4 regions of the Pseudoalteromonas sp. CNAT2-18.1 genome follow, and region 1 is predicted to be linked to each of the others. Evidence: predicted binding sites of a transcription regulator. Region 1 holds the regulator's gene; each other region holds the start of a gene.
The links. The regulator sigma-54, encoded in region 1, starts transcription at its own class of promoters, with help from an activator protein. The targets are predictions, from matches to a motif close to GTTGGCACGNNNNTNGNNT.
Positions count from the first base shown of each region.

Region 2: MHM94_RS12120 (DUF1328 family protein) is a predicted target of sigma-54. The motif match lies at 4,448-4,466, and genes of this name have one in related genera.
Region 3: MHM94_RS07700 (DUF3192 domain-containing protein) is a predicted target of sigma-54. The motif match lies at 4,436-4,454, and genes of this name have one in related genera.
Region 4: fliE (flagellar hook-basal body complex protein FliE) is a predicted target of sigma-54. The motif match lies at 2,023-2,041, and genes of this name have one in related genera.

Region 1 covers NZ_JAKRFR010000005.1:326,062-332,182, reverse strand. Annotated here, with positions in the region: gene MHM94_RS13135 (YqaE/Pmp3 family membrane protein) at 1-4, shown strand, start outside; gene mgtE (magnesium transporter) at 1-1,359, opposite strand; gene MHM94_RS13125 (HPr family phosphocarrier protein) at 1,476-1,748, opposite strand; gene rapZ (RNase adapter RapZ) at 1,748-2,593, opposite strand; gene ptsN (PTS IIA-like nitrogen regulatory protein PtsN) at 2,660-3,106, opposite strand; gene hpf (ribosome hibernation promoting factor) at 3,108-3,395, opposite strand; gene MHM94_RS13105 (RNA polymerase factor sigma-54) at 3,421-4,917, opposite strand; gene lptB (LPS export ABC transporter ATP-binding protein) at 4,942-5,667, opposite strand; gene lptA (lipopolysaccharide transport periplasmic protein LptA) at 5,667-6,121, opposite strand, start outside.
Region 2 covers NZ_JAKRFR010000005.1:132,785-138,905, reverse strand. Annotated here, with positions in the region: gene MHM94_RS12140 (START domain-containing protein) at 1-282, shown strand, start outside; gene metK (methionine adenosyltransferase) at 357-1,508, opposite strand; gene tkt (transketolase) at 1,876-3,867, shown strand; gene MHM94_RS12125 (hypothetical protein) at 3,930-4,127, opposite strand; gene MHM94_RS12120 (DUF1328 family protein) at 4,237-4,410, opposite strand; gene MHM94_RS12115 (divergent polysaccharide deacetylase family protein) at 4,672-5,436, opposite strand; gene MHM94_RS12110 (S41 family peptidase) at 5,501-6,121, opposite strand, start outside.
Region 3 covers NZ_JAKRFR010000003.1:186,653-192,773, forward strand. Annotated here, with positions in the region: gene MHM94_RS07670 (transporter substrate-binding domain-containing protein) at 1-71, shown strand, start outside; gene MHM94_RS07675 (DUF1289 domain-containing protein) at 66-314, opposite strand; gene MHM94_RS07680 (1-acyl-sn-glycerol-3-phosphate acyltransferase) at 469-1,581, opposite strand; gene MHM94_RS07685 (SO_0444 family Cu/Zn efflux transporter) at 1,685-2,851, opposite strand; gene zntR (Zn(2+)-responsive transcriptional regulator) at 2,835-3,248, opposite strand; gene MHM94_RS07695 (D-2-hydroxyacid dehydrogenase) at 3,412-4,356, shown strand; gene MHM94_RS07700 (DUF3192 domain-containing protein) at 4,496-4,873, shown strand; gene MHM94_RS07705 (diguanylate cyclase) at 4,902-5,804, opposite strand; partial or broken gene MHM94_RS07710 (PhoH family protein) at 5,975-6,121, opposite strand, start outside.
Region 4 covers NZ_JAKRFR010000004.1:225,255-231,375, forward strand. Annotated here, with positions in the region: gene MHM94_RS10310 (ATP-binding protein) at 1-498, shown strand, start outside; gene MHM94_RS10315 (sigma-54 dependent transcriptional regulator) at 491-1,891, shown strand; gene fliE (flagellar hook-basal body complex protein FliE) at 2,080-2,412, shown strand; gene fliF (flagellar basal-body MS-ring/collar protein FliF) at 2,432-4,153, shown strand; gene fliG (flagellar motor switch protein FliG) at 4,146-5,183, shown strand; gene fliH (flagellar assembly protein FliH) at 5,187-6,044, shown strand; gene fliI (flagellar protein export ATPase FliI) at 6,041-6,121, shown strand, end outside.

The DNA of each region.
Region 1 (6,121 bases):
TTAAATAAGGAACCAAGTCGCGGTTCCAAGGAATGCGAAGATACCTACGATGTCGGTAACTGTGGTCAGCACTACATTACCGGCGAGCGCCGGGTCGATATTCATTCTCTTCAGAATTAAGGGAATAACCGCACCAGCAATACCCGCAGCGAGGAGATTCATAAACATCGCAAAGGCGATCACTAAACCAATTGTTAAATCCCATTTCCAAAGCGCGATGGCGCTACCGATAAGCAAAGCCCACAGCACCCCATTCAAGGCCCCGATGGCGAGCTCTTTGGTCAGTATAAATTTCTGGTTGGTGGCGTTAATATGGCCAAGTGCGAGGCCTCGAATAACCAAGGTCAGCGTTTGCGAGCCGGCCACGCCCCCCATTGATGGCACAATACCATTGAGCACGGCTAAAAATGGCAAGATACCCAAGGTGGTTTCGAAAAAGCTCGCCACAAATGCGGCCAGCATCGCGGTCAATAAATTTACTCCAAGCCAAACGGAGCGCCGCTGAGTACTTTTAAATACCGGTGCAAAGGTATCTTCTTCATCATCTAGACCGGCTAAGCTCAGTAAACTGTGTTCAGCGTCTTCACGGATAACATCGACGATATCATCAATGGTAATACGCCCAAGTAAGTGCGCCTGATCGTCGACCACAGGGGCCGAAATCCAGTTGTGGCGCTCGAACAGCTGCGCCACTTCAGACTCATCCATGGTGATTGGAATAGATTCACACTCTTCATCCATGATGTCGCGCACGATGGCATCTGGCATGGTGGTTAGCAAAGAGCTCAATGGCATTGAGCCTAAAAAGCAGTTATTTTTATCGACTACGTAGAGCTCATCGGTGCCTTCAGGTAACTCGCCTTTGAGGCGTAAGTAGCGCAGCACCACATCAACAGAGACATCGGGACGGATAGTCACTGTATCGGTATTCATCAGCGCCCCAGCTGAGCGCTCCTGGTAAGACAGAGCCGTAGTTGCACGGTCTCTATCTTGGATATCCATTGCCTCAATAACGTCTTTATAAACGGGCTCTGGTAAGCTTCGTAATACTTCCCCTAAGTCATCATCGTCCATGTCCTCTGTCGCTGCGGCGATATGCTCAGGCTCCATGCGTGAGATAATGCTCAGGCGTACATCTTCAGAGAGCTCTTCAAGTACATCGCCTTGGACATCAGGGTCGACGAGCGCCCATAGTTTAGAACGTGTCTTATGGGGCGATGATTCTAATAATAATGCGGTATCACAGGGCGCAGTTTTGGCGAGAAGCCTGCGTACATGAACAAACTGGCCGCTATTAAGAGCTTCGGTGACTTCTTGAAGTTGTTGCAGCGGGTAATCTTGTTCATAGGCTTCTGGCATAGGCATCCCTTAAATACAAAAAATGGGGTGGGAAATAGCGTGCAAGCAAGCGCTTACAAGCCGTTGATTAGTTTAACCTAACTAAATCAATGATAGCAAAAGTAAATGCCTAAGGGTTATTCTTGTTCGTGGAACTTTTCTGCAATGAGCGCCCCGATAGCTGCCAACGCGGCGTCGGCATCAGGGCCTTCACACTGCACGCGCACTTCCTTACCTTTGCCGCTCTCAAGGAGCAGTAAAGCCAAGACACTGTCGGCCTGTGCGCTCTTATCACCTTGATATAACATTATTTCGGCATCAAAATTCATCGCCAGTTGCGCCAATTGTGAGGCTGCACGAGCATGTAGGCCTAACTTGTTTTGAATAATAAAAGTACCTTCAACCATCACTATTTTTCCTGCTCTCGATGGCGAATTTTCACGTTCGGATAAGTATCTAAAAAGCGCTCTCCCAAAGTTTGGGCAAGGTACACTGAGCGGTGTTGACCCCCAGTGCAGCCAATAGCAATGGTTAAATAACTACGGTTATTACGCTCTAGGTGGGGTAACCAAGTTTGAACAAAAGTTTGGATCTGCCAAGTGAACTTTTGCACGATTGAGTGACTGGCTAGATAATCTTGAACGGGTTGGTCTAACCCTGTGAGCGCCTTTAGTTCAGGTTCCCAATGGGGATTGGGGAGAAACCGCACATCAAACACATAATCAGCATTTTTTGGAATGCCATGTTTAAACCCAAAAGACTCAAAAGTGATCAGTAATTGCTTGTCTTTTTTACCCAGCACTTTTTCACGGATCATCTCCGCCAACTGGTGAACACTGAGCTCAGTTGTATCAATAATAAAGTCGGCGTGGGAGATGAGTACATCAAGAAGCTGCTTCTCTTCACGAATAGCGACATCCAACGTCATATTTTGCATGGATAAGGGGTGTAGTCGACGAGTTTCAGAGAAACGCTTTATCAACGTTTGTTCGTCACTATCAAGGTAAAACAGCGAAGGCTTAGCAAACTCAGGCAGGTAAGCGAGAATGTCGTTAAATTCATGCTGTTCTTTGGGCAAATTGCGCACGTCGATACTGACGGCAATTTTGTCATAATTTGCTGAAACACTGCGCACCAAGGAGGGGAGTAAAATAACTGGGATGTTATCTACGCAATAGTATCCAAGGTCTTCGAGCACCCGTAACGCGACTGATTTTCCAGAACCCGAGCGACCACTGACAATGATAAGTTCCATCCGACAACTCCTTGTTTTACCCCAAGACGCACATTTAAACCACACCATGAACCAATACGGCGCGCATTAGTCGGCGATCAATTGATAAAGCTCTTGATCGCTGCTCGCCGAGCGCAGTTGTTTACACAGTTGTTTGTCTTTTAGTTTATCAGCAATTGTCGCTAAGGTCTTCAGGTGTTGTTCAGTCTCATTAGCCGGCACTAAAAGTGCGACAAAGATATCCACTGGACGGTTATCAATGGCATCAAAGTTAATGGCTTCGCGATTGGTTACAACAATGGCAATCGTACTGTCGATACCATCGAGACGGCCATGTGGAATAGCAACGCCTTTGCCGATGCCAGTACTGCCCAGCTTTTCGCGGGTTAGCAAAGCATCAAGTACCGATTGCTCGCTGAGGTGAGGACTGTGCTGATGAGCCACCTGAGAGAGGTACTCCAGCATTCTTTTTTTGCTATTAAAAAGGACCGCAGCTTTGCTGCAGTCCTTGGTAAAGAGTGAATCTAGGTTCATGTTAGTGACGAGATAATTTCTCTTTATGTTTAATCACTTGACGGTCGAGCTTATCAATTAAGCCGTCGATCGCCGCATACATATCCTGGTGCTCTGCGGTTGCGAACAGTTCACCACCGTTAACGTGAAGAGTAGCTTCTGCTTTTTGTGTTAGTTTTTCAATATCAAGAATGACATGCACATTATTTATATGGTCAAAGTGACGCTCTAATTTTGCAAATTTGCTATTCACATAGTTGCGAAGAGAATCAGTGATTTCTACGTGACGACCGGTAAGATTTAATTGCATAAGCATTTTCCTTCTTGTCTAACGTCTATATCAAACTTTTACGCTGATTTGACGGTGGAATGGCTAGCGATTCACGATATTTAGCAATCGTGCGCCGAGCCACTTTAATTCCTTGCTCGGCTAGTACGTCGGCAATCTTGCTATCACTCAACGGTTTAGCAGGATTCTCCGCAGCTACTAGCTTTTTGATCAATGCTCGAATCGCTGTGGACGAGCATTCACCTCCGTTTTCGGTTGTAACATGGCTGGAGAAAAAGTACTTCAGCTCAAAAATACCCCGTGGTGTATGCATATACTTTTGGGTGGTCACACGGGAAATCGTTGACTCATGCATTTCCACCATTTCGGCAACGTCATTAAGCACCATTGGCTTCATTGCCTCTTCACCATGTTCAAAGAATGCCTGTTGTTGTTGAACAATGCAATTAGTTACTTTAAGTAGCGTATCATTGCGTTGTTCCAAGCTCTTTATAAACCATTTCGCTTCTTGTAAATGCGAGCGAATAAATTGACTATCACTTTGCGACTTACAGCTTCGCGACATTGATGCATAGTGATCGTTAACGCGGATCTTAGGCATACTATCTGGGTTTAATTCAACCACCCAGCGGCCTTTAACTTTCTTCACCGATACGTCTGGAATCACATACTCTGACTGCTCTCGCACAATCGTGGCTGCAGGAGTCGGATTTAAACTGTGTATCAGTGTCATCACCTCTTTTAACTGCGCTTCTTTAAGCTTAGTCTTTTTCATCAAGGTGCGATAGTCGCGACTACCAAGCAAATCAATATAGTTACAAACTACCTCTTTGGTCTCTTCAAGCCAAGGGGTTTGTGGGTCAAATTGCTTGAGCTGGATCAACAAGCACTCTTGTAAAGAACGCGCACCAATTCCTACTGGATCAAAGAGTTGGATACGCTTAAGAACGGCTTCAATTTCATCGAGCTCGATACCATCGTCTTGTTCATCATGATTCAAGCTTTCCAGCAGATCTTCACAACTGACCGTTAAAATGCCGTTGTCATTGATGGCTTCAATGATAGCTGTGGCGATGGCCTCGTCGGTGGCACTAAAAGGTGTTAATTGCAGCTGCCACATTAAATAATCATGTAACGACTCGGTGGTTTCGCCTTGGTAGATAGACTCATCTTCTGGCATAGGCCCAGAGGAGGCAACGGGAGCCGCACTAATATACTCATCCCAAGACACATCCATGGGCAAGTCTTCACTGATGGACTCGTTGTTCATGGCATCAGCACTTTCAACTTCATCCTTACTGGCGCTGGCCGTCTCGGCGGTATCGTTATTTTGGTTGTCGGACGTCGACTCTTTTTGCTCTTGGTTGTCGTTATTGTCGGCGTAATTGTCTTCTTCAACTTCAAGTAATGGGTTGGCGTCCAACGCCTCTTGAATTTCTTGTTGGAGATCCAAAGTACTGAGCTGCAACAGGCGAATCGCTTGCTGCAATTGTGGGGTCATTGTTAATTGCTGGCCTAGGCGCAGCTGTAATGATTGCCTCATGTATCTCTAACAATCCTTTAATCGTTATAATCTAAACTGCTCACCCAAATAGACGTCGCGAACCGTTTGATCGGCAAGAACTTGCTCTGGAGTGCCAGAAGCAATGAGCTCGCCATGGGAAACAATGTATGCGGTTTCACATACGTCTAGGGTCTCTCGCACGTTGTGGTCGGTGATTAATACACCAATGCCACGATTGCGCAGATGCTCTATGATTTTCTTTATATCTAACACTGAAATAGGGTCGACACCAGCAAAAGGTTCATCCAACAAGATAAACTTGGGGTTTGCCGCCAATGCTCGCGCTATTTCTACCCGGCGACGTTCGCCACCAGATAACGCCATTCCTTGTGAGTCTCGAATGTGCTGTATATTAAACTCATCAAGTAGGCCCTCAAGCTCGCTTTCACGCTCTGCTTTGCTTAAGCCCTTGCGGGTTTCTAGAATGGCCATCAAATTTTGAAAAACTGTCAGCTTTCGAAAAATAGATGATTCTTGCGGTAAATAACCAATACCTAAGCGCGCACGAGAGTGCATCGGCATCAAAGTGATATCCTCATCATCAATACTGATGGTGCCTTTATCACTGGGTACCAAGCCAACTATCATGTAAAAAGTAGTTGTCTTACCGGCTCCATTAGGGCCGAGCAAGCCGACGATACTACCTGCTTGCACTTCTAAGCCCACACTTTTGACGACCTCCCGGCCTTTATAGCTTTTCGCTAATTTTTGTGCTTTAAGAGTCGCCATTATTGCTCTTTCTCCGGCGTATCGTCACTTTGTGGTGTTAATGTTGTGCGCACTCGTGTGCTGGAGTTTTCATCCTTTTCGGCGGTGATCAGCTGTTTGGCAATATCATAGCTTATAGTTTCGGCAACGATATGCTGGTCGGCCATGGCAATCTTAGCATCACCTTGAATTTTTAGGGTCTCAGAGGCGACGTCATAACGAATTTCCAGCGCCTGTGCAGAAATCTCAGTGCCATCTTCCATCACTTCGGTGTACACAGCTGGTGAGCCGGTGGCTACGAGCAATTGCTTGTTATCACCCAATTCTGGACGACGGTGAGCCTCAAGGCGGTCAGCTTTTATTTCCCGTTTGCCGTGAACAATATGCACGTTCTTATCAAAAATAGTGATATTTTCTTTGATCAGTGCTTGTTGTTTGTCGGCATCAATTAACACTTCCTTGGCGGTGATTTGCT
Region 2 (6,121 bases), 190 kb from region 1:
GAGTTACGGGTGCATGCCTATAACCCAAATATCGCTCGTAAAAGTGATAGGGTACGCATCACAACCTTGACTGCTAACTGGCGAATGACGCAGCAAGACGACGGCTTACTTATCCGCTATCAGGTTTTTGCCGACCCAGGTGGTAAGCTTCCACGCTGGCTCAGTAATAAAGTATCGTTGAAAAGTGTATCTAAAACTATGATGAGCTTGAAAAGTCAGTTAGCAGCAGTACAGGCTCTGCAAGTTGCGCCAATCAGTGCCGGCGATTGCGGCGAGGATTAACTGCCGAGAGTGGGGTTATAGCTATAAAAAAAGCGCCATATAGGCGCTTTTCAATTAACTTATAGGTAATTCACTTATAATCCAGCGTCGGCTTTAAGTGCCTGTGCTTTATCGGTCGCTTCCCATGGGAATTCATTGCGACCAAAGTGGCCGTAAGCCGCTGTAGGCTGGTAAATCGGACGTTCTAAGTCAAGCATTTGAATTAAACCATAAGGACGTAAGTCGAAATGCTTGCGGATCAGTTCGATTAAACGCGTTTCGTCTAATTTGCCGGTGCCAAAGGTTTCAACACTGATGGAGGTTGGCTCGGCAACGCCAATGGCATAAGACACTTGGATTTCGCATTTATCGGCCAGGCCGGCCGCGACTATATTTTTGGCAACGTAACGTGCTGCGTAAGCGGCAGAGCGGTCCACTTTCGATGGATCTTTACCTGAGAATGCGCCACCACCGTGACGTGCCATACCGCCATAAGTATCAACGATGATTTTACGACCTGTTAAGCCGCAATCCCCCATAGGGCCCCCGATCACAAAGCGTCCTGTGGGGTTAATGAAGAACTTAGTCGCATCGGTAATAAGCTCTGCTGGTAGCGTTGGTTTGATAATGGTCTCCATGACCGCTTCAACCAAGTCATCTTGCGCAATAGAATCGCAGTGTTGCGTTGACAGCACGACGGCATCGATACCAACGGCCTTGCCATTCTCATAAGCAAAGGTCACCTGTGACTTGGCGTCTGGGCGTAACCACGGTAATTCACCATTTTTGCGCACTTCGGCTTGGCGTTGTACCAAGCGGTGTGAATAGGTAATGGGCGCTGGCATGAGCACGTCAGTTTCATTACAGGCATAACCAAACATCAAGCCTTGGTCACCTGCACCTTGCTCTTCTGGACGAGCGCGGTCAACACCTTGATTAATATCAGGAGACTGCTTACCAATGGTGTTTAGAATTGCACATGAGTCGGCATCAAAGCCCATATCGGAATGGGTGTAGCCAATTTCGCGCACGGTTTTGCGCGTTAACTCTTCGATGTCGACCCAAGCACTGGTTGTGACTTCACCACCCACCATCACCATACCGGTCTTCACATAGGTTTCGCAGGCTACACGGGCATGGGGATCTTGCGCCAAAATAGCATCGAGTACCGCATCAGAAATTTGGTCAGCGATTTTATCCGGGTGTCCTTCAGACACAGACTCAGAAGTAAATAAATGTTTTGCCATAAGTTTCTGCTCACAAGTATCGCGCTTCCCAAGATCATACCAGCCACTGGGTTGAGCGCAGCATAAATTAAGGCGCGTATTCTAGCTAAATCACAGGTGATTTCCTAGCTTTTTACGCCTAGACGTCTAAATAAAATTGATTGTATAGCGGTCTTTTGACCTTTATTGCTTGGTGTTTTTGTACTCTTTTAGTTATCAGTATTTTTATTCGTTATGAGTAATTCTAAAGTTACTCGTTCGATGCCCAATTTTTAATTGCAGGGGGCAGATGAATAAGTAAGAATGGGCTTTCGTCTTATTCTTTACCCGCGCCAGCATGAGCGCGAGTGAAGCCCCAGCGCAAATACATTTAAAGGTAGGAGAATTCATGCCATCACGCAAAGAACTTGCAAACGCCATTCGCGTGCTTTCCATGGACGCGGTTCAACAAGCTAAATCAGGTCATCCGGGTGCCCCGATGGGCATGGCCGATATCGCCGAAGTACTGTGGCGCGATTATCTTAAGCATAACCCGAGCAACCCTAACTGGGCTGACCGTGACCGATTTATTCTCTCAAATGGCCACGGTTCAATGCTGATTTATTCGCTTTTACACTTAAGCGGCTATGATCTTCCTATTGAGGAAATTAAAAACTTCCGTCAGCTTCATTCAAAAACTCCGGGCCACCCTGAATACGGTTACGCTCCGGGTATTGAGACTACTACGGGCCCGCTTGGACAGGGGATCACCAATGCGGTAGGCATGGCAATCGCGGAGAAAGCCCTTGCTGCTCAATTTAATCGCGCTGACCATGAAATTGTTGATCACTATACTTACGCTTTTATGGGCGACGGCTGCTTGATGGAAGGGATTTCTCACGAGGCGTGTTCGCTTGCAGGAACTCTAGGCCTTGGTAAGTTGATTGCGTTTTGGGACGACAATGGTATTTCTATTGATGGTGAGGTAGAAGGCTGGTTTAGTGACGACACTCCCGCGCGTTTTGAGTCTTACGGCTGGCACGTGGTGCGTAATGTTGATGGCCACGATAGCGAGGCTATTCGCGCTGCTATTGATGAAGGCCGCGCCCAAGGTGACAAGCCAACGCTTATCTGTTGTAAAACAGTGATTGGTTACGGCTCTCCGAATAAATCAGGAAGCCATGATTGCCACGGTGCGCCGTTGGGCGATGATGAAATTAAAGCTGCGCGCGAGTTCTTAGGTTGGTCTCATGACGCCTTTGCGATTCCTGATGATATCTATCAACAGTGGGATGCTAAAGAGAAGGGCACACAAGCAGAGCAGAGTTGGCAGGATAAGTTTGCGGCATACAAGGCGGCATACCCTGAGCTTGCTGCTGAGTTTGAACGTCGTCAAAATGGCGAATTGCCTGCTGACTGGGCTGAGAAGTCGCAAGCCTATATTGAGCAGTTACAAGCAAACCCGGATAGCCCAGCAACACGTAAGGCATCGCAAAATGCCTTGAATACCTTTGGCCCCATGCTACCCGAGTTTATGGGCGGCTCAGCCGATTTGGCCGGATCGAACTTAACTATTTGGAGTGGTTCAAAAGGCCTTAGTAAAGACGACGCGTCAGGTAACTATATTTTCTATGGTGTGCGTGAATTTGGTATGTCCGCCATTATGAATGGCATTGCCCTGCACAAAGGTTTCATTCCTTACGGTGCAACCTTTTTGATGTTTATGGAGTATGCACGCAATGCGGTGCGCATGGCTGCACTAATGAAGACGCCTAGCATCTTTGTTTACACCCACGATTCCATCGGCCTGGGTGAAGATGGACCGACTCACCAACCGGTTGAGCAAATGGCGAGCCTACGTTATACGCCGAATCTAGTGAATTGGCGTCCATGTGACCAAGTTGAGTCAGCCATTGCGTGGCAGCAAGCGATTGAGCGCAAAGATGGGCCAACGTCGCTGGTCTTTACGCGTCAAGGCCTTGCTCAGCAAGCACGCGATGCGCAGCAGCTTGCTGATGTGAAAAAAGGTGGGTATGTATTAACCTGTGATGGCGAGCCAGAAGTTATTCTGATTGCCACAGGTTCGGAAGTACAACTTGCTATGGATGCAGCTTCTGAGCTTCGCGCTCAAGGTCGTCAGGTACGCGTGGTGTCTATGCCATCAACGGACTTGTTCGACCAACAAGACGCACAGTACAAAGAAAGTGTCCTACCCAGCAGTGTGACTCGCCGTGTCGCTGTAGAGGCAGGCATTGCCGACTTCTGGTACAAGTATGTTGGTTTGAATGGCAAAGTTATCGGCATGACTAGCTTTGGTGAATCAGCGCCAGCGGGCGAATTGTTTAAGCACTTTGGCTTCACCGTAGACAATGTGGTTGCGGCGGCCAACAGTCAGTTTTAAATAATTAGAGATGTAAAAAACCCGCGAGCTTCGCGGGTTTTTTGTTTGAAGATAAGCCTGTATTAGCAGTTTGTTTCTTCTGCACCGGCGTTTTCTTTAACATTTTCACACGCGTCTTCAACCGCGTTTTGAGTGTCAGTGATCGCCTCATCAATTTTTTCACCTGCCTCTTCGGCACCGCCACTGTCTTCACAGCCCATAGCGAATACTGCGGCAAATAATGTAGCGATAAATGCTTTTGTTGCTGAATGATTAAACATAGAACTCTCCTTGAATATTAACTCTTTAAATCTGGATTCAAATAACGTGTTTTGGTTGCGGTCGCGGGTTTCATCCCACCTGTGACCGCTTGTACTGTAAAATTAATAACTACCTTGGCGCTTTACCACGAATGGCGCCAGCAACAAGGGAGATAACCAGCAGTACCAAGAATACAAAGAAAATAATTTTAGCGATGCCAGCAGCTGCGCCAGCAATGCCACCGAAACCTAAAAGTGCTGCGACCAAAGCGATAACTAAAAATGCAATTGACCAACCTAACATAATGTACCCTCCATAGATTTGCGTTTCGGAATATACGTTGCTAAGTCCATGCCAACTTTTAAGGTTTTGATTTTAATGAATTTGTTGTTTTTTGTGGACTAGGGGAAAAGAAAAGCTTTCACTGTTTGTGTAAAAGATACAGATTAATTTTATGTTCATAGAACAAGCACTTGGGCAGGTGCTGAATACGGAGGAGGTGGTTTATCGGCACCAGAACTCAGTCATCAGCAGCCATGCCGCCTATTATTGTTTTAGAGGCCTCTACTCTTCCTCGGTTACACTTTTTTTATCGGCCTGAGCAAGTCGAATTGTGCGCTGCTGCACTAGCTGAGATAAAGGCACAAGTTGGAAACCTTCACCCTCGAGTTCTTGCAATGCCTGTTGCAAGAACGCAAACGTTTCGGGGTAGGGGTGAGCAATTGCAACTGCGTAGTCATACTTATCGGCGAGAGTCTTTAACTGCTCAAAGCGATAACGTAGTTGCTGCTCGGTGGTAATATTGTCGAGAAAAACATGGCGAGCAATATTGCTGACACCGTATAGCCCGGCAATTGTTTGCGCTTTTGAATTGGGAGTTGTTTTACTGTCGAGAAAAAACAAATCCTGCTCTTTTAGCACTTCCATAGTCCAGCTCATCGGCGCATTTTGCTGTGTTAGCAGCGAGCCCATGTGATTATTGACGCCGCGCGCATTGGGTAGGCTGGCTAATGCCTTGCGTAACTCGTGTTGGAAAGCTTCTTTTGACATATCCATTGTCAGCCCCCCAGGCCCTAACGCTTTACCGTTTATGGCTTGCATGGGGGCATGCAAAAGCACCTCTTTATCTAAGGCCCCTGCCTGTTGAGCAAAGTGAGTGGCGTAAGGAGTAAAAGGGAGCACCGAATAGGTCACAGCGCCAGGCAAGTGCAAGGCAGCCATGTCGTTACGATGATAGCCGATGTCATCAATGACAATAGCGATTTGCTTCGCATGTACTGGTGATAAGAGCACCAGCACACACAACGTAGTCCATATTAAAAAGCGCACAATGTGTTTTTATCTTTGTTGATGATTAGTGTGCAGGCCCGTGCTTAAAGCCGAGCCTGCGTTTTTATTGTTCTAATAGTTGCTGAGCTTTTAGTAATTGTTTATCAAGCAGTGCGGTTAAGTTTTTATGCGCACTTTGCCCCTCAGCTAAGCTGATTATAACTTCTTTATTTGATTGCGAAAGGGCAGGTTGCAATATCGGCACATCAGGTACGATGCCAGTCCCCTCAATGGACACGCCAGAGGGGGTATAGTACTTCGCTGTGGTCAGCTTCAAAGCACTGCGGCCATCGCCTAAGGGGATCAATGACTGCACCGACCCTTTACCATAGGAGCGAGTCCCTACCACGGTTGCCCGGTCATTATCCTTGAGCGCACCGGCAACAATTTCTGCAGCGGAAGCAGAGCCCTCATTGATCAGCACGACCATGGGGGCGCCTTGAATTATGTCCCCTGCTTTCGCTTCAAAGCGTTGATTAGCCTCCACAAAGCGACCTCGAGTAGAGACGATAACACCTTGAGACAAAAATAAATCGGCAATGGCAATGGCACTGTCGAGGGTACCGCCTGGGTTGTCACGCAGGTCAATAAGCAACCCGTTGAGTATGGCGCCGTTGGCGTTTTGCATCATGGTGATGTGACGCGCGACATCATGAAAACTATGATTGTTGAAGCTATTAATACG
Region 3 (6,121 bases), on a different contig from region 1:
TACTTGAGGTGTTAAACACCCTTAAACAGAATGGCGTTGTTGACTACCTAAAACAAAAGCACGGCTTATAAATCAAGCTCTCCCTGCCCCGCATCAGGTGTGTTGATGTCACCCTGTTTTTGCTTGCGCTGCATTGCTCGCTTATAGCGCTGATGACAAAGTAGGTTAACGTGACGTTTTTGCTCATCACTGAGTTGGTTCCACATAAAACGCTCATCACGAGAACGAAAGCAGCCTAGGCAATAACCACGGTTATTGACCTGACATACCCCTTTGCAGGGGCTATCAATAGAAAAGATTTCCAGCTGCTGCATGTACGCTCTACCCAGTGTGATTAGGCCAAGGTTCAATGCTGCTTGCAGCGCATAACGCCGAGCGCATTGACTACCCTAACCTTTGTTACCCTTGGTGTGTATTAAAAACCAACCCTAGGTATAACGTTAATGCCAAAGACTCTGAATTACCAGCCTAGGTATCCATTTCTTCCTTGCGCAGTACTGGGCGCGCATACAGGGCCGTAACGAGATCGCGTAGCTCTTCGGGAATCGCACGCATACGCTCATCAAACTCCTTCACATCAACGGACTCGGAATCAACAACCGCATCACCGTGCTTAGCGGCAATGTAATTGCCTGGGTGCAAATAAAAAGATTCAACAATCTGCTTATCGATGGTTTTTGCAAGATCCTCTGGGGTATCACAGCCACTTTGCACCGGTTGACCAAAAGCGAGGTGGACATGGCCTTTATTGGTCGTAAAGCCCTCTACTATACTGCTGATATCCTCACCGGCAGATTTTATATACTCGCCGTGGTGCTTTTTATGATAGAGCTCCTTCGCTTTGGATATCGCACACGGTTCATATTGATAAGAAATGGACACCGGCACAATTTTTAGCTCGCGTACATACTCAGCAAACTCTTTCTTTTGCTTGCGCCCATTCAATTGCAACATTTTTAATAACGCCGGATCGGTTTGATCAAAACCGTCTTTGGTACGCCCTTCGCGCTGGGCTATCCAAATACTGTGGCCATCCTGCAACGAGTCATAAATATAGGCTGAGAGCTGTGATAACGCTTTAAGCATTTCTTTGGGTGCTTTTGCCGAGCGTTTTACAATAAAACTTTTGTTTAAGCGCATCAGCTCAGTGATGTATGGGATCTGTAACAGATTATCTCCAATGGCAATACGCACGGTATTCATATCATGTTGGTGCAAGCCAAAATTCACCAACGCGGGATCAAGCACGATATCACGGTGATTGGAGATAAACAGATATGCTTGGTTTTTATCGAGCTTGTCTAACCCTGAATAGGTGACCTCTGAGGTGGTGTTGTGGATGATGCGCTCGAGATAATGCACAACTTCAAGCTGGACCTGGCGCACTGAGTTTACTTGGCCCCATTTACGTTTCAGGCTCGCACGCACCAGCGGGCGAGATAGAAAGCGCATACCGGCAAGCCAACCGGGCAAATTATGCTTCGCTATCAAATCAACAAAGTCATTATCTGCTACCAACCGGGCAACAGCATCTGCTACTTCGTCGTCATTATAGGGTCTTATATCTGCATACTTATCCACGATTACACCTTATTACCACAGGCAAAAAAACGGCGCTTATTGTATCGCGCCATTTACGTATTCGCTAAGTTTATCAACTCTTACCAGTAAGGGATACAACCCTTTATGTATTATCATGGTGCTGCGCAGGTGCTTGCCAGGCGCGCAACTTAAGCCATACCAAGCGTAATAACAACAGCAGTAAAATCACGGCTAAGCTTTGCGATAACCACGGTGCCATAAGCTCGTGCTGATGCCCAACTAAAGGGCTCACTGCAAAGCCGAACCGTACCACCAGCCAATCCGTTAAATACCCAAATGCTAAGGCTACACCAATGACAGCACTGAGATAGGCAACAATCGCGCGCTTGCCTAACTCCTTACCAACAACACCGAGTGTGGCAATGTTAGTCGCAGGTCCTGCTAGCATAAATACCAATACCGCGCCTGGCGATACTCCAGCAATGAGCAGTCCAGCGGCAACTGGCGTAGATGCCGTGGCACAAATGTACATTGGAATACTGATAAGCACCATCACCGTCATCGCCAATAATCCGCTGCCCCACTGGCTTAAGTAAGAAGCGGGCACATAAGTTTGCACTAACGCCGCGAAAAACAGACCAATCATTAACCACATGGCGGTATCATTTAACAGTTTCGTGGTACTAAAGTGCACCGCTTGCTTAAACTTAGCCATGAAACTGGACTCTTTTGTAGCTTTAGAGCGGCTACTGCAGCATGAGGCCGGCGCTGTATTATCAGCCTGTTGTGCCTGCGTGGGAGCTTGGGGTGCTGGCGCTTGTTGCTTATTGGTGCAACATGAAGTGCTCGGCTGTGGCGTTCTTTCGGCGCAGCAACTCGGCGACGATGTCTGTGTTGGGGTTGCCTCGGGCTTAGACTCTTTACCTACTAGCACACCTGCGGTAATGGCACTGGTAATTGCGGCAATAGGACGAATAATAGCCATAAAAGGGCCCAGTAAGACATAGGATACGGACACTGAGTCGACACCAGTTTCAGGCGTGGAGACTAAAAAGGACGTAGTCGCACTTTTCGAAGCGCCTGCCCGTCTGAGCCCAACGGCTGCAGGGATCACGCCACAAGAACATAATGGCATGGGAGCGCCAATAAAAGCCGCTTTCACAGTTGTCCAAAAGCCTTCTTTACCAAGGTGGCGTTGCAAAAAGTTAGCTGGAAGGTATACATTGATGAGCCCAGCTAAAAACAGCCCCAGCATCAGCCAAGGTGCAGATAGCACAAACAATTGCCAAAAATTAGTTAGTAAGTCCATCAACGTCCTCCAATGCGGTCAAAATTGAACAATGCTCTGCCGGTAACTCTGTGCCACAACACTGCTCCGCCAATTGTGAAAGAGAGGCATAAAAGCGTTGCAACTCAGCGATACGCTCTGCCACAAGTGCCTTTTTTCGCAGCGTAAGTTGCTTCACTTCATGACAGCTATGCTGCTGTTTCTCAAAGTTAATCTTCAATAACTCAGAGATTTCTTGCAAACTAAAGCCGACGTCTTTAGCACGACGAATAAAGTTTAATTGCGCTAAATGGGCGTGCGTATAATCCCGGTATCCTGCTGCAGTGCGATTAGGCGGCTGTAATAGCCCTTGCTGTTCGTAGTAACGAAGCGTATCGGGACTCATGTCCACCTTTTTTGCTAACTCTGAAATTCGCATTAGTTTTTCTCGCAGTTATTTAACTGTCACTGATTGTAGACCTTAGTGTTAACTCCAAGGTCAATATTTTTTTGCGTCCGCTAAGTCACCATGAAAGACTAGTGCTAAACCACCTTATTTTAACGCCTACTTTGTCTCACTGGCGAAACGAGAGAAGAGAGTTATGAACATAGTACTACTTGATGCAAAAACTTTAGGTGACAATAGCTTAGCCCCACTGGAGCAACTCGGAGACTTCCATTCTTATGAGCTAACTGAGCCACAGTCCGTTGTTACTCGTTGCCAAGATGCCGAGGTTATTGTTAGCAACAAAGTAGTGATAAATGCTGAGCACATGCAATCGCTACCCAAGCTTAAACTGATTTGCGTTGCTGCCACCGGCACCAACAATATCGACTTACAAGCCGCTGCCAAGCAAGGCATCACAGTATGTAATGTTGCTGGCTACTCTACCGCCTCAGTGGTGCAACACACCTTCGCCCTACTCAACGCCTTATTAGGTAACATTCATCGCTACATTAATGACTGCCATCACGGTGCGTGGCAACAAAGTGATATGTTTTGTCGCTTGGATTATGCCATTGAGGAGCTTGCCGATAAAACCCTTGCTATCATCGGCTATGGCGAGTTAGGTCAGGCGGTGGCGCGCGTTGCAGAAGCCTTCGCTATGAAGGTCATTGTTGCGGAGCGTAAAGGACAGCCAGTACGAGAAGGACGGGTTAGCTTTGAACAAGCACTGCAAAACGCTGATGTGGTCTCTATTCATAGCCCTTTAACGCCACAGACTCAGCAACTATTTAACGCCGACGCATTCGCTTTAATGAAACCAAGTGCAGTGCTCATCAATACAGCTCGTGGCCCTATTATTGATGAACAAGCGCTCGTTGCGGCCCTAGAGCAAGGTGATATAGCCGGTGCGGCGTTAGATGTGCTTACACGTGAGCCTGCCACCGCAGATAATCCATTAATTGCATATCAAGGCCATAACTTATTGTTAACGCCACACATTGCTTGGGCCTCTCGCCAAGCCCGCGACCGCCTCATTGAACAATTGGCGAAGAATATTATTGGGTTTGCCAATGGTGAAATCCGCAATCAGGTTAGTTAGATTCACTAAACTATGGGTTTCTAGGCCTAAGAGACACCTTGATAATTTAATAACCTAATGATAATAAAGACAAATAAATATTGGCATTAAATTTGTTATCTTACCCAGGTGTTAACAATACTTAATAACGGATATAACAATGAAAAAAACACTTATTGCCGCTTTAGTCGCCCTTCCTTTACTGGGAGGCTGTGTTGTTTCAGTGAATGATGGCGATGCTGATGCTCGTAGGGCTGGCAGTGATTGGCAGCAGCAACAAAAAGACAACCGCATATATATTGCTGACTTACAGCTAGGTACGGGGTTTGCGCAGGTGAAAAATTCTTTGGGAACGCCAGATTTCAGTGAATCGTTCCGTCATCAACAAGACAACTACCAAGTGTTATTTTACGCCACGCAAAGTAAAAAGTCTGATGGCAAAATCTCAAAGGACGAATGCACTCCTTTGGTTTTTGCTGACGGCGCCTTAGTCAGTGTAGGTGACAGCGCCTACCAAGCGCTTATCAATAAGCTATAAACGTTCAGCCACCCACAGGGTGGCTTTTTTATGCGAAAAATACAATGGTGTTACGCCCTTGTTGCTTCGCTTTGTAAAGACCCCTGTCAGCGCGCTCAATAAGCTGTGATTCCGATTGCGCATCACCAAAACCAGGATAGGTGGATACCCCCATACTGATAGTGACATGGTCAGCAACAGGTGAGTCTATATGTGCCACGTTAAGCTCTTCTATAACGCGTTTTAGCTTTTGTGCCAACGCCATGGCTGTCCCCTCTTCACTCCCTGGCAGCACAGCAGCAAATTCTTCACCGCCATAGCGAGCGACGAAGTCACTACCACGTTGACAATTGGCCACCAAGGTTGAAGCCACTTTCTTCAAACACTCATCACCGCGTTGGTGGCCATAGTGATCGTTGTAGCGTTTAAAAAAGTCAATATCAATGAGCACCACAGACAACGGCAGCCCAGCGCGGACACTACGCCGCCACTCCCGCGAAAGCTGTTCATCAAAATAGCGGCGGTTGGGGATTTCGGTTAAGCCATCGATACTGGCCAGCATCTCTAACAGGTCGTTCTTTTGCTTGATAGTCAGCTGATTTTTAACGCGCGCGCGCACTATGGCACTACCAAAGGGTTTGGTTATGTAGTCCATGGCTCCGAGCTCAAGGCCTTTGGCTTCATCAACGAGAGAATCATTGGCGGAAATGATAATGACAGGAATAGGCTGTGTGCGCTCATCATGCTTAAGCTTACGCAGCGCTTCGTAACCATCCATACCGGGCATGACGATGTCCAGCAAGATCAGATCAACACTGTTAGTCGCTAACCACTCAAACATGGCCTCAGCACTTTCGACACCAAACACTTTGTGCTTGGGGCTCAGCGTTTTCTCCAAAACCACCCGATTTAACTCGTCATCATCGACAACAAGAATACGTGCTGACCTCATTTATTTGCCCTAGTTTGTCTTAACTGCTTGCAGAACCAATACAAAAGAATGAATTAGGCTGCAATTTACCCGCTATTTAACGTATTTACCCAGTTTAGACATAAATACCTAACAATTCACTGAATATATGGCAGAAATTAGCCACATACACAGTGAATTAGCTTGTATGCTTAGAGGTTTTCTTCAGCAAATGAAGCAAGGCGACTGCGCACCACACCGTTTAGATTTACCGTGGCACTGCCCTCAAAATGCTTAAAGCGCTCAACGATATAGGTCAAACCCGATGTCACTGGGGTCAGATAGTTACTGTCTATTTG
Region 4 (6,121 bases), on a different contig from region 1:
AGTGGTGAGCAGCAAGTCGTTGAGCCGATGTCATTAGGGCAGTTACTTAATGATGTAAATTCTGGCAGTGAAGCCATGCTTAGCGAGCATGAAGCGCATCTACAAGTACAGCTTCCTGAGCCCGATATCGAAGTCATGGGCAATCGTACTGCCTTGGCCAGTGCCATCAATAATCTGGTGCACAATAGTTTACAGGTGATAGGCAGCGGTGCGCATATTAAGATGCAGGCACGTCGTCAACGCACGAACAGTGATTATGTCGATATCATCATTAGCGATAATGGCCCAGGGATCAAAGAAGAGATTATTGACAAAATTTTTGAGCCTTTTTTTACCACTAAGCGTCAGGGCACAGGTTTAGGTCTGGCTGTGGTTGCCTCAGTGGTGAATGCCCATAAGGGGCAAATAAAAGTAGAGAACCTTCAAAACGGTGGCGCGCAATTTACGCTAACGCTTCCTGTTTTGCACAGCAATACCCAGGAGCAGAGCAATGAATAACTATGTACTTGTTGTCGAGGATGACAAGGGGTTACGCGAAGCCCTAATCGATACATTAACACTGTCAGATATTCGCTGCATCGCAGCAAAAAGTGGTGAAGAAGCAATCATGATGCTAAAAGAGCACAGTGTTGCTTTAGTGGTCAGTGATGTGCAGATGCCCGGTATTAACGGCATTGAATTACTAAAAAGCATCAAGCTTAACTATCCAGACATGCCGGTATTAATGATGACGGCCTATGCCACTATTGATGATGCGGTCGAAGCCATGCGTCTGGGGGCCATCGACTATATGGCAAAGCCATTCGCCCCCGAGGTCTTACTGAATTTAGTGAGTCGTTATTTACCCAATGAAACGGCTAGCCAAAGTGGCCCGGTGGTCGCTGATGCCAAAAGTTTGGCGCTACTCGATTTAGCCAATAAAGTGGCTGACAGTGACGCGAGTGTCATGGTGATGGGTCCAAGCGGGAGTGGTAAAGAGGTATTGGCGCGCTATATTCACGACCAATCGCCGCGCAAAGAGGCGCCATTTATCGCTATCAATTGTGCAGCCATTCCCGAAAACATGCTTGAATCGACTTTGTTCGGTTACGAGAAAGGCGCGTTCACTGGCGCTGTGAATGCCTGTCCAGGTAAATTTGAGCAAGCACAAAATGGCACCATTTTACTTGATGAAATTACTGAAATGGATTTAGGCCTACAAGCGAAATTGCTACGTGTATTGCAAGAGCGCGAGGTTGAGCGCTTAGGGAGTCGCAAAACCATCGAGCTCAACGTACGGGTGTTGGCCACGTCAAACCGTGATCTCAAAGAAGCGGTCAGAGCCGGTATATTCCGGGAAGATTTATATTATCGCCTAAACGTGTTCCCGCTGACCTGGTTGCCGCTCAATCAGCGTCCCGGGGATATTATTCCACTGGCTGAACATTTATTGGAGCGCCATTGCCAAGCTAGCAAACAAGCGACTGCCTCGCTCAGTGCCGATGCCAAAGAGCGCTTAATGGCGCATACTTGGCCGGGAAATGTGCGTGAGCTTGATAATGTTATTCAGCGTGCGCTGATCTTAAAATCCGGTGACGAGGTGCACGCCAGCGCCATTTATATCGAGGAGTTCGTCACTGATGATGAAGTTGAGCACAATGCGCACCAAGATATGCCTTCTGCGCTCAATCAACACTATGATGAGCTGCCAGTGGCATCACCCCAAGGTGTAGACCAAGCCCATAACTTTAAAGATGAGCTTAAAAACAAAGAGCACAAAATAATTCTCGATACCTTAGCGCGCTTCAACGGTAAGCGTAAGGATGTTGCTGATGCCTTAGGGATCAGCCCGCGTACCTTACGCTACAAAATAGCGCAAATGCGCGAGCAGGGGATCCACCTTCCTGCATAGTCTCGTCATAATGTTCTATTTCAGCCCGGGATAAGCTCGGGCTTTCTTGTGGGCGTCAAAAATATAGCTTGCCTAATTCCTCAGTGTCAAAATTAAAATAGCAATAAGTCACTGTTAAATAACGGTATTTTATTGGCATGACTTGTGCATTGTTCAGGGTAAGTTTAATTAACTGAGTGATGCCCAAGATGAAAGTCCAAGCCAACTCATTATTTCAAGAAATGCAGTCGCTCGCGCAAGAAGCGCAAGCTCGTAACCCATTGAAAGAGGCACAAAACCAAGTGCCGCAAACATCGACCAGCCAATTTGGTGAGCTACTAAGTAGCGCAATCGATAATGTTCATAACCTACAGCAAGACGCTAAATCGAAAGTGGTTGCTGTGGAGATGGGTGATCGCCGCGTTTCTCTTGCCGAAGCAATGATCGCATCGCAAAAATCCTCTGTCGCATTTGAGGCCACTGTGCAGGTTCGTAACAAGCTAGTGGAAGCCTACAAAGACATTATGAACATGCCTGTATAACGGATAGCGGAGAACAGTTGTGGCACAAGCAAACCAATCAACAGATTTAGCCCTTGCCGATGGCGGTGTTGACATGAACACCGACTCCTCGGGTGAACAGCAAGAACAAAAGTCTGGCTATTTAAGCGCCCTCAATGGTGTGGATATGCTTCGACAGGTGACGCTGATCATCGCTTTGGCTATTTGCTTGGCCATCGCTATTTTTATCATAATTTGGGCGCGTCAGCCTGATATGCGCCCGTTAGGCAAAATGCCTACCGAGGAATTGATTCAGACCTTGGATTTCTTGGACGCGCAAAAAATCGATTATGAACTCGATGGCAACGTGATCATGGTTGCCGAAGATGCCTATCAAGATATAAAACTAAATATGGCCCGAGAGGGGCTTACTCAAGGCCCGCAATCGGGTACCGATATCTTGATGCAAGACATGGGGTTTGGCGTATCACAGCGTCTTGAACGTGAACGTCTCAAGCATTCTCGCGAGCAGCAGCTTGCGCGTACTATTGAAGAACTTAATAAAGTATCGCGCGCCAAAGTGTTACTGGCTATTCCTAAAGAAAACGTATTTGCTCGTATTGAGAAGAAGCCTTCAGCCACGGTTGTTGCTACGGTTAAACGCGGCCGAAACCTCAACAGTGAAGAAATAGACTCTATCGTCGATATTGTCGCCTCGGCCGTGCAAGGACTGTCTCCTGAACGAGTCACGGTAACCGATCAAAATGGTCGTCTGCTTAACTCCGGTTCACAAAATTCGTTATCGGCGCGCTCACGTAAAGAGTATGAGATTGAACGTCAACGAGAGCAGGAATATATAGAAAAAATTGATAGCATCATGATCCCGGTGGTCGGACTGGGTAACTATACTGCGCAGGTCGACTTGGTCATGGATTTCAGCGCAGTAGAAGAGACTCAAAAGCGTTACAACCCAGACTTGCCAGCGGTGCGCAGTGAAACCACATTAGAAGAGAATAACATTGGTGGTTTAGCGGTCGGCATTCCTGGCGCTTTAACAAATCAACCGCCAGTGAACTCTAACATTCCAGAGAATGCGTTGGACGAGCAAAGTGCGCAAACTCGCTCACCGTCGCGCAGCCACAAAGAAGCGACCCGTAATTATGAGCTTGATACCACTATTTCTCATAAACGTAAGCAGACTGGGGTGATCCGTCGTATCAGTGTTTCCGTGGCTGTGGATTACACACAAACAGCTGGTGCGGATGGGCAAACCACCAGTGCACCGCGCAGTGCCGAGGAGCTCAACAATATTCGTCGCCTGTTACAAGGAGGCGTGGGTTTCGACATGCAGCGTGGTGATGCCTTAGAAGTCGTGAGTGTGCCCTTTGTACGTGAAGATCTGGGCGCAGTTGCTGAACTGCCACTGTGGGAGCAAAATTGGTTTATGAAGATAGTGCGTTTAGCACTGGGCGCATTAGTGATAATCGTGTTGATCATTGCCGTGGTTCGCCCCATGCTTAAACGACTTATCTACCCAGATGATACACTGGAAGAATACAATGAAGATGCGTTGAGTTCGGGTGTGGATATCGGTGATAGCACATTAGAGATGCTAAACAAAGATTTCGACTCGGCAGCGGTGGGCTTCTCCTCCGACGGGACACTGCAGTTGCCAGACTTACATGGTGATGAAGATCTCCTAAAAGCGGTTCGCGCCTTGGTTGCCAATGAGCCTGAACTATCCTCGCAAGTAGTTAAAGCATGGTTGAGTGAAGATGACTGAAGAACAACAGCAACTAACTAGCGGCTTCGATGTTGATAAACTCGAAGGCGTAGAGAAAGCAGCAATCCTGCTACTGAGCTTGTCTGAAGAGGATGCCGCGCAAATTCTTAAACACCTTGAGCCTAAACAAGTGCAAAAGGTGGGGATGACCATGGCCGCGCTTGATGACCTTAGTCAGGATAAGATCAGCGCTGTGCACAACCTGTTTATTGAGCAAATTCAGCAGTTCAGCACCATTGGCTTCCAATCAGAAGACTTTATTAAGAAAGCTCTGACGGCCGCATTAGGTGAAGATAAAGCGGCAAGCCTGATTGACCAAATTGTGATGGGCTCAGGTGCGAAAGGTCTTGATTCGTTGAAATGGATGGACTCCAAACAGGTGGCGAACATTATTCGCAACGAGCACCCGCAGATCCAAACCATCGTTTTATCTTATCTGGAGCCAGAGCAAAGTGCAGAAATTCTAGCCCAGTTCCCAGAAAAAGTACGACTGGATTTAACCATGCGGATTGCCAACCTCGAAGAAGTGCAGCCAGCAGCGTTGCAAGAGCTCAACGAGATTATGGAGAAGCAGTTTGCAGGTCAAGCTGGGGCACAAGCTGCGAAGATGGGCGGCCTGAAAGCGGCGGCCGATATCATGAACTACCTCGATACCAATGTCGAAGGCCAGTTAATGGACTCTATTCGCGAGCACGACGAAGAAATGTCGCAGCAAATTCAAGATCTCATGTTCGTTTTCGAGAACCTTATGGATGTCGATGACCGAGGCATTCAGGCCATCCTACGCGAAGTACAGCAAGATGTGCTGATGAAGGCAATCAAAGGCGCCGATGACGGACTGAAAGAGAAAATCTTTACCAATATGTCCAAACGGGCAGCCGATATGCTGCGTGACGACCTTGAAGCCATGGGCCCTGTGCGTATCAGCGAAGTGGAAGCGGCGCAAAAAGAGATTCTCTCTACGGCGCGACGCTTATCCGACTCCGGTGAAATTATGCTCGGTAGTGGTGGTGGCGAGGAGTTCCTCTAAGCCATGAGTGAGTCAAAATTACGTCGTGGGCAACGATTAGACGCCAGTGAGGCAGCCGATGAGCTGCTGCAGAACTGGCCTATTCCCGATGTCAGTGCAGATCCAAAGAAATACCAAGGGCGTTCAACCGCCTTTGGGACACCGCTCGAACAGCTTTATAAAAAGCATGTCGAGGAAGATGAGCATCGCGATGGCGAAGAGATCCTGACCCCTGAGGAGACCGACTTTCCTAAACTGACCCTTGAAGAGTTAGAGCAAATTCGCCAAGACGCATACGAAGAAGGCCTCAAACAGGGGCATGAGCAAGGCTACGTTGACGGATTTGATAAAGGTGCCAGTGAAGGCAAAGAAGCGGGGTTCCAAGAAGGGCTAAAGCAAGGCAAAGAGCAAGGGCTCGAAGATGCGAAGCCCATTATTGACGAACAACTGGAGGCGTTAAAAAGCACGTTAGAAGCGCTTGATGAACCTGCCAAACACATTGATGAGCAGGTTGAACATGAGTTGATTTTTCTCGCCAGCGAGTTAGCCAAAGCCATTACCTTGAGTGAGTTAAAAACCAACCCCGACACTATTTTAAATGCGCTTCGCGCGGCAACCGAAGCCTTGCCAAGTAATGAGGCAATGTGCCAAATCAGCCTCCATCCAGATGATTTAGCGATAGTGACGTCACACTTCAGTGATACCGAGTTGGATAATCGTCATTGGCAGCTACTAGGTGAGCCGACTTTGGCGCGCGGTGATTGTAAAATCAAGCAACAGCGTTCATCTATCGATTTCACATTAGGGTTGCGAATCCAACAAGTACTGGAACCGTTTTTGCACGACAGCGGTGTCCATGTGCGTGATGAGCCAAAATCATGACAACTTCATTAAGTGAGCGTTTGCACCAGCAGCGTAAACACATCCGTCAACCTCAGGTCGCGGTAGCGGGGAGCTTG